DNA from 2 places in the Exiguobacterium sp. SH1S21 genome. Region 2 is predicted to be linked to the other one. Evidence: riboswitches for the same ligand, from Rfam matches in the RefSeq annotation. Region 2 holds a riboswitch; the other holds the start of a gene.

Region 1 (4,614 bases), on a different contig from region 2:
TTTATTTTTTTTTGAGGAGAGCAGGGGGATGAGTCCTCTTGAACGAATTCGGGTAAAAGGTAGTAACGAAAGCCGAAGGTGGAAACTGAAATGCTCACATCACTCCAACAATATATATTGAACATCATCGAATGGCTCCAAGGATTGCCGGGAGGTCCTTGGGCTGGACTCGGGGCCCCGTTCCTAGAAGCGATTTTCCCGTTCCTCCCGCTCGTCTTGATCATCTCGGCGAACGCGGCCACGTATGGCTTCTGGCTCGGTGTGCTCTTATCGTGGATCGGCAGCTTGGCAGGGACACTCCTCGTGTTCGCCGCCGTCCGATACGTGTTCCGCAAACCGATGACGCGTTGGCTCGAAAAACATAAACAGGGTGTCTATTGGCTCGATCGCATCAACCATATGAGTCCAATCTCGCTCGGATTCTTATATTCGTTGCCGTTCATCCCGGTCAGTTTGATCACGTACTTACTCGCCTTGATTCAAATGCCGCTCCGGACGTTCGTATTAGCGGCCGGATTCGGGAAACTGCTCGTCGTCGTCATCTTCTCAGTCATCGGTGATCAGTGGCAAGAGTTCATCCAAAGCCCGTTCCGCTTGTCGATGCTCGGCTTGCTCTTGCTCGTGTTGTGGGCGATCAGCCGGGGGCTCGAAGAACTTCTCAAACGGCGCGCCTTCAAAAAACGGAACGAAGAGCTCAAACGTAAACGTGAAGCGAGAACATAAAAATCCTCGAAGGCGACCGCCTTCGAGGATTTTTGCTTAGTTGGTTTTTTTGAAACGTGGGAAGTTGAAAACGATCGCCAAGCCTCCGCAAATGAACAGGAGGAACGGATAGAACATATACGGGACGAGGGCGGGGGACGCCGTGTTCGTCAACTCGGCGGCGATGAGGAGCTGCGCCCCGTAAGGCAGAAGTCCTTGTACCCCGCACGAGAAGATGTCGAGTACGCTCGCTGACTTTTTCCGTTCGATGTCATACGTATCGGCGATATTCGCGGCAAGCGGGCCTGCTACGAGAATCGAGATTGTATTATTCGCCGTCGCGACGTTCGTCGCACTGACGAGCCCGGCGATGCTCCATTCCGCACCAGCCCGGCGTTTAATCCGTGACGTGAGTGCGTCTCGTAAATATGTGAGTCCACCGTTATGCGAGATGAGTCCGACGAGTCCGCCCATGAATAACGTCAAGAGCGAGATCTCGGCCATGCCCATCATGCCGTCGGCCATCGCCGTGACGTAAGACGTGACGGCCAAGCTTCCGTCAATCAGCCCGATGATGCCAGCGAGCGCGATGCCCCCGAGCAAAACGAGGATGACGTTCAGTCCGGTCAAGGCGAGGACGATGACGGCGAGATACGGAATCAATTTGTACCATTCGAACGCGGCCACTTCAATCGTCGATTCTCCGCTTGAGAGAACGGCTAACAGGACGGTCGTGATGATTGCGGCCGGGAGCACGATCCAAAAGTTGGTCCGGAACTTGTCGCGCATGTTCGTCCGTTGTGTCCTTACGGCAGCGATTGTCGTATCCGAGATGAACGACAAGTTGTCTCCGAACATGGCCCCGCCGACAACGGCCGCGGCCGCGATTGCGATATTGACCCCGCTCTCTTGATGGATGCCGAGCGCGATCGGGGCGAGCGCGGCAATCGTACCGGTCGATGTGCCCATCGCCATCGAGATGAAAGCAGCGATGACGAACAGTCCGCTCAGTAAGAGTGACGGCGGCAGGAACGTCAAGGCCGCGTTGACCGTCGCGTCAATCGCACCGATTGCACCGGCGACGCTCGAGAACGCGCCGGCGAGCAGGAAGATGAATATCATGATCAAGATGCCTGGATTGCCGGCACCTTGGGCGATGCGCTCAACGGTCTGAGTGACGCTTCCTTTCGTCATCATCGCAGCGACAATTAAAGCGATCAACGCCGCGATCAGCACCGGGAACTTGTAAAAGTCGCCATAATAAATACCCGCCCCGATGAAGAAGACGAGGAAGACGAGCAAGGGCAAGAGCGCCCATTTGTTAGCTGTTGGTTGTTCCAATCGATTCACCTCATTTCAAAGAATAGAAAAAAAGAGCCTTCCGAAAAAGGCTCTCTCTGTAAGAGACACCCTTTTCATCTTTCGAGCAGAACGCTCGCTGGATTTGGCACAGGTTACCCGCTGCCGAGACATCTAAGGGCCAGTCCCTCCGTCTCTCTTGATAAAAAGTCGTCATGATGTAGTTGTTAGACACGTTTCCTAACGTACCTGTTTCAAATCGGGTTGTCAACAGAAATCCCCCTGCGCCAGTGGACGCGGGGGGAAGTCATGTCGTCAAAAAGTTGTAATGGGCGACGCGGTTACGACCGGCGTACTTGCCGCCGACGTAAAGAGCCCGGTCAGCGTTACGGATCGTATCGTCAAGCCGTTTGTCGCCGAACGCTTGAATCGTATCGACACCGATCGAGGCGGTCACGGGAATATCGACCCCATCGACACGGAACGGCTTATCTTCAATCTTCTGCCGAATCCGTTCGGCGATATCGACGGCTTGGTCGACGTCGCAATGATTGAGCAGCAAGATGAACTCCTCGCCCCCGTAACGGGCCGCAAAGTCATCGGTCCGGAGCACTTGCCGGATTCGCCGCCCGAACTCTTGGAGCACGTTGTCTCCGACTTGGTGACCGTGCGTGTCATTGATTTTTTTAAAGAAGTCGATGTCGAGCATCGCGACCGAGATCGGGTACATCGAGCCGTCCGAGATTTGTTGAATCCCATACTCGTAGAACGCGCGCGCGTTGGCGAGCAGCGTCAAGCTATCGGTGCGGCTTTCCGTGTATAGGCGGTCGCGTTCGTGGCATCGGCTGATCGTTCGGTTGAACGATTTCAACAGTTTTACCATCTCGTTTTGAATGATGGGCGGATAGCCATAGACGTGTTCACCGATCATGACGATACGTGTCCGAATCCCGTCAATCTCTTCTGACTGGACCGAGATGAAGCTGTGGTAATCGTCATGAAACGCATCTGACAACGCTGCGTCCCATTCGAAGCGCATCTCATAATCGACAGACTTGGCGTGTGGATGGCGCGCATCCATCAAGTCGAAGACGAGCGGACGGTCGATCGGCTGTCGCGTCAACAAATCGAAATAGAGCGTTCGGTCGAACAGGACGAACTCGACAAACCCTTTATCATATTGGTTGAGGCGTTCACATTGACTCAAGAACACTTCAATCGCCTGGGCCTCGCTTTGAGATAGGGAGACGGCCTCTTTCGCTTCATCGTACTGTTCGATCAATGACTTGAACGCGTCTTGGCGCCCTTTTTGAATCATCAACCGCTTAATAAAGAACGTGAGGGCGGCCGCAATGCTGCTGACGACGAGCAAGTTTGTCTCACGGAAAAACGACGCGGCAAAGATGAAGACGAAACTGACGATATATGTGTAAAAAGCGATGTTCAGAAAATCTCGGACCGGAATATCAACGCGGAACCACCAGCCGACTTGATATTTTTGGACAATCGTGTTCAAGATGATGGCGCTGATCAGACCAAGGAGCGGGACAAACGAATCCTGCGAATAGAAGCCAAGACCGGTCTCACCGCCGAGTGCCAAGTAAACACTTGCCGGGATGGCGATTTCTAAAAATGACGTGATCGCGTTCCAAGGATAAGTGAACCGGAAGCGGCGGAGCGCGACGCGCGGTTTTAAGTTGGCGAACTGAAAGACGAGGAGTCCAATTTGGTTGACGAGGAGCGCCGTCTCAAAATCAAAGAATAAAAAGATGATGAGGACGATGCTTTCTGAAAACGTGAAATAGACGCCTTTCCGTTCAATCGAGTCCATTTGGAAAATGATGACGAGCAGCGCGATCAAGATGAACGGAAGCGGCTCGATCGCCGGAACATCAAGGACACCGGTTGTAAACAAAGTGATGGTCAGTAAAACGATCAAACTCCAAATGCTCCAACCGAGGACGGACATCTTGCGAAAATGATTCATAGTTCCCTCCTGTGTGGGAAAAGTCTTCTCATATGTATGGTAGGAGATTCGGCACGGTTGCGCCCGAGTCCTGCCTATTCATCATAATGGCTGAATTCTAGCATTGAGTCTACATCAAATATCCTCTATAATGAAGTTGCTTTTCAACCACATAGACGAAAGTCGATGAAAAAGAGAGTAACGATCGTTTAGTCAACAAAGCGACCTAGGGATTGGTGAGAGCCTAGGCTGACAAACATCGCGAAACGCACTTTTGAGATGCTATCCGAAGCGAGTAGGCGTAGCCGGGGGCCCCCCGTTATCACCGTTAAAGTGGTCTGTGTAAAACAGGCAAGAAGAGTGGTACCGCGGGCCAACCCGTCTCTTTGCATCTGTGCAAAGGGCGTTTTTTTTATGACTAGATTTGAAGGAGGAAATTTACATGAGTTATGAACGCAAGTATGCGGAGGCTCTGTCACGTGTCATCGGTGACGAACTCACGCTCGACCAGATTGAGGCATTGATTGAAAAACCAAAACATGAGGCGCACGGGGATCTCGCGTTCCCATGCTTCCAACTCGCCAAGGCGTACCGGAAAGCGCCGGTCATGATTGCGACTGACATCGCCGGTGAATTGAACGACGAAC
Region 2 (4,614 bases):
CCCACTGCTCATACAGGATACCGCGCGATTCTAAAAATACGTTCACTTCAGATTGGTCGACGAGACGCTCTTCAGTTTGTTGGAAATAGATAGTTGCCATAGATAGTTCCTCCTTATGAATGGACGCCTAAGGCGCGCAGTTTTAACGTGTAGCTGAACAAAAATTCGTATGCTTCTAAATAGCGCTTCGCCGCAGCCGGCGTCTCGCCCCAGACCGTGATGCCGTGATTACGGATGAGGACGGCACCTGCGCTTGAATGGACGTGGGGCGCGAAGGTGGCCGCGAGCGTCGGGATGTCGGCATGATTGTCGATGATCGGGACCCGGACGACCGCGTCCTCTTCCCAATACCCGAGTGCCTTGATGATCTCTTGCCCCGTGAAGACGACCTCACCGTTCACGGCGTGGAGCTCGGAGATGACGTTGTTGTCGACCGTGTGCACATGGAGTGAACACGTCGCCGCGGTCTTGTTGAACACCTCGACGTGTAGCAGCGTCTCAGCGGACGGTTTGCCAGTTTGTTCGCCAAGCAAGCGACCGGCCGCGTCGACGAGGACGAAATCGTCCGTGGTCCGTTTTCGTTTATCGCGTCCGCTCGCCGTGACGAGGAAAGTCAGCGGGTCGTCGGAGACACGAATCGCCAAATTGCCACTCGTTCCGGGGAACCAGTCGCGCGCGGCGAGTTCGTCTTTAATGTCGGCGAGTTCAAGCCAACGTGCGGTCACGCTCATACGTGCACCTCCTTCATGTGATGGGTGATGTCGTCGAACGTCTCGAACGGGGCGTGGGCGACACCTTCTGCCTCACAGAGCGTGATGAGTTGCCCACGGGCGTAGACGAAATCGGCCCGTTTGGCGATCTCGAAGTCGGTCACCGAGTCACCGATGACGATCAAGCGATCAACGGGATCGACGATCGTCCGGGCGATTGTCGGTTTGCAGCAACCACAATCATTCGTACAATGCGCGTCACAGGCGTAGGGCCAGTCGACGCGTACCGTTTCGGCTGAGAAGTCGGCGACGTTACAGTAGATGTGGTCCGGCGCGACGTGTTCTTGCAAGATCGGGTGCACGAAAAAGTCCATGCCGCCGCTGACGACGTCGAACTTCCAGCCATGTTCTCGGATCTCTTCCAAAAATGCTGGGAAACCTGGGCGCAAGGTGATGCGGTCCAGCAAGTAGTCGTGGTACGCCGAGGCGTCAGCGCTCGGCAACAGTCGGAACATCTGCCCGACCCCGGAGCGGATCGAGATGTCTTGAGCGAGCACGTCGTCTTTTAGCGCGTGCCATTCGGGCGGTGCGAACGCCCGCATCAAAGCGATGATGTTGTCCTCGGCGGTGATCGTCCCGTCGAAGTCACACAAGATGTGAATCGTCATTGTTTTGACCACGCCTTTAGCGCGGCCTCGAGCTCGTTCGTCTGGCTCGCCACGCCCAACACTTGCGCAATCGCTTGTCGGAACGCCTGGGCCCCGGCGGCCGCGCCGTCTGGGTGACCGTGGATACCGCCGCCGGCGTTGATGACGACGTCTGTGCCGAAGTCACGGATGATGTCCGGAACGAGCCCCGGATGAATACCGGCCGACGGGACCGGGAGAATCGGTTTCGTCCAGTGCGGCCGAACGCTAATGTCACGAATCGCGAACGCCTCATCGGGCGGTGTCGCGAGTGAACCATACGGGGACGGGAACAGCGTCAAGTCGGCCCCCGCGAGGCGAATCAACTTTCCGAGTAAGAGCGAGTGGCTGATCGAGCCGGTCAACGCTCCGGCGAACGCCGGATGTGCCAAGATCGGGACATTGATTTCCGGGTCTTTCGCAAGTTCACGGAGTGTGTCGAGCCCGTACGTATAGACGTTGAACAACAGTGCCGTCGCGCCCGCCTCGATCAAGCGGAGCGCTTGGTCACGCAGCCCGAACACCGGACCGCTGAGCGTGATGGCATAGAGCGAACGTTTTCCGGTCGTTTCGAACTGTTCTTGGATGACGGCCGCCCCGATTTTAGCTCGTTCAAGCGACGGAGTGAGCGGGTTGTCGTATAAAATCTCATCGTCTTTGACGATGTCGATGCCGCCGGCGAGCTGGTCTCGAAGTTGCTGTTCTAAGAAGCGTAAATCACGACCGATGATCCCTTTAAAGATGCTCATGACGAGCGGGCGATCATGGACGTCGAGCGACTCACGAACGCCTTGAACACCGAACTTTGCTCCGGGAAATTCAGGCGCAAGCGTTTCGGGTAACGTCAAGTCGATCAAGCGGACCGAGTCATCGAGCGATAATTTCCCGAACGTCGTCGTCAAGATGGATGAGAAGTCGGACGTGACGTTATGGAGCGGATAACGGATCGTGAAGCGGCTCGTCGTTTCCGTGTGCGTCGTTGAGACGACCTCGCCTCGATACGCCTTTAATTGTTCTTGTTCTAGGTGAGGCAGTTCCGTCCACGTGCCGACGGTCAGTTCGAGGGCGATTTTCTCGGCGACAGTCGCGACGCGGTCCGTCCGGCTGATTTCATATGTGGCAGTAATACTCATGTTCGTTCCTCCTTCCGGTCAAACAAAAAAATGACCCCATGCCGAGGCAAGAGGTCATCATAAAAAAATGAACTCTTATCTCTCAGCTTACGCTGCAAGAATTAGCACCGTGCCCAATCGGGTCGGTTGCTGCGACATCATCGGGCTTGTCCCCTCCGTCTGCTCTTGATAAGAATGTATTTTGAAGTTGTGAAATTTAATTGAATTTTGTCACACAATATCCGGTTCGTCAATTCCTTTTTTTGAGAAAAAAAGTTTGAGTTCGTTGTTACCATATATGCATAAAAAAAGTGACCGTTGCTCCAGAAAATTGTCGTTGACAACTTGGTGCTCGAGTAAGTAACATTCATCACAACAAGTTCACACAATCGAATATGACACTCTTATCGCGAGTTGGCAGAGGGAATTGGCCCCATGACGCCGCAGCAACCGACCAGTAGGCACGGTGCTACATCCACCAGACATACGTCTGACAGATGAGAGGAACAACCGTTACGGCTGTGCCTCTTTCTCGCGGAGAAAGGGGCTTTTTTTGTGGGGAATATACCGAAAGGGGAAACAGACATGGCTTATCAACCATTTACAGAACAGACAGTCGTCGAGCACGTCAGAACGTTAGGGTTACTCGAAGACGGGGGCATCGCGCATTGCGAGGAGATCGGGGACGGCAACTTGAACCTCGTCTTCCGCATCCGCCAAGGCGAAACGAGCCTCATCGTCAAGCAGGCGCTACCGTATGCGAAAGTCGTCGGCGAGAGTTGGCCGCTCACACTTGAACGGGCGTGGATCGAGCAGCTCGCGTTGCGCGAATTCGCCAGTGTCGTCCCGCGTTTCGTCCCGGTCGTTCTCGGCAGTGACCGGACGCTCGCCTACACGATTTTAGAGGACCTGTCCGACTTTGATATCGTCCGGACGGGCTATTTGGAAGGGAAAGCGTATCCTGAACTCGCCCGTCACATCGGTGAGTTTTTAGGACAGACGTTGTTTGAGACGTCCGACTATGCGGCCGGCCCGATCGAGAAGAAGCGGAAAGAACGGGATTACTACAACCCGGAACTATGCGATATCACTGAAAAACTGATCTTCACCGATCCGTACAAAGATGCCGAGTCGAACAACATCGAAACCGCGCTCCGTCCGGACGTCGAAGCGCTTTGGGGTGACCTGAAATTGAAAGTGGAGGTCACGAAACTGAAAGTCGGTTTCGTCACGAAACATGACGCGCTCTTGCACGGGGACTTACATACAGGTAGCATCTTTGCGACGCAACAAGAGACGAAAGTCATCGATCCGGAGTTCGCTTTTTACGGTCCGTTCGGTTTTGACATCGGGCAAATCGTCGCCCATTTGACGCTATCGACGTTCCATGACACACTCAAACGGTTCGAGCGGTTCACCGACGTATTGACGGTATGGGAGACGTTTGAAAAGACGTTCCGGACGAAGTTTGAGACGGCGGTCGAACCGTTCAACACGGACGGGTTCGTCGATGAGCTACTTCAAACCATCTTTAGCGACACGATCGGCTATGCCGGATGTGAGCTGATTCGCCGCGCCATCGGCCTCGCCGGAGTCAATGACCTCGAGACGTTACCGGAAACGGTCCGGCTCGAGCGGAAACGGGAAGCGCTCACGCTCGGCACGACGCTCATTAAACAGCGCCATGATATCCGTTCGATCGATGAATTAGTGACGCTGTTAGCGGGGGTACGCGTATGACAGTCCAAAACATTCGCTTCGAACCGTCCCGGGACGAGCTCGTCATTTTAGACCAAACGTTACTGCCCCATGAAGAGCGGTACGTGACGATCGCGACGCTCGAACAGGCGGAACACGCTATCGAGACGTTGCAAGTCCGAGGTGCGCCGGCCATCGCCTATTTCGGCGCATTTGTGCTCGCGAAAGAAGCGATCCGGCTCCAAGATGACCCGGACTTCACACGCCGGCTTGACCTCGTCGGCCGTCGATTGATCGCGACGCGACCGACGGCGGTCAATCTTCAAAACGTGATCGAGTCACTTCTCAGGCTGAACGTCGGCGGCGACTTTGAAAGGATCGCGACCGACATCAAACATCGGGCCATCG

What was found. A riboswitch is a leader RNA that binds a small molecule or an ion and turns the genes downstream of it on or off. The one in region 2 is predicted to bind S-adenosylmethionine.
Region 1: linked by a shared signal. The riboswitch ahead of EVJ24_RS13705 (Na+/H+ antiporter NhaC family protein) and the one ahead of EVJ24_RS02610 (2,3-diketo-5-methylthiopentyl-1-phosphate enolase) in region 2 are both predicted to bind S-adenosylmethionine.

The regions. Positions count from the first base shown of each region.
Region 1 covers NZ_SJUY01000012.1:11,541-16,154, forward strand. Annotated here, with positions in the region: gene EVJ24_RS13700 (TVP38/TMEM64 family protein) at 91-723, shown strand; gene EVJ24_RS13705 (Na+/H+ antiporter NhaC family protein) at 760-2,043, opposite strand; SAM riboswitch class I at 2,115-2,210, opposite strand; gene EVJ24_RS13710 (GGDEF domain-containing protein) at 2,309-3,988, opposite strand; T-box leader at 4,145-4,356, shown strand; gene argS (arginine--tRNA ligase) at 4,410-4,614, shown strand, end outside.
Region 2 covers NZ_SJUY01000001.1:532,090-536,703, reverse strand. Annotated here, with positions in the region: gene EVJ24_RS02625 (1,2-dihydroxy-3-keto-5-methylthiopentene dioxygenase) at 1-100, opposite strand, end outside; gene EVJ24_RS02620 (methylthioribulose 1-phosphate dehydratase) at 114-731, opposite strand; gene EVJ24_RS02615 (2-hydroxy-3-keto-5-methylthiopentenyl-1-phosphate phosphatase) at 728-1,378, opposite strand; gene EVJ24_RS02610 (2,3-diketo-5-methylthiopentyl-1-phosphate enolase) at 1,375-2,529, opposite strand; SAM riboswitch class I at 2,602-2,704, opposite strand; SAM riboswitch class I at 2,910-3,012, shown strand; gene mtnK (S-methyl-5-thioribose kinase) at 3,094-4,248, shown strand; gene mtnA (S-methyl-5-thioribose-1-phosphate isomerase) at 4,245-4,614, shown strand, end outside.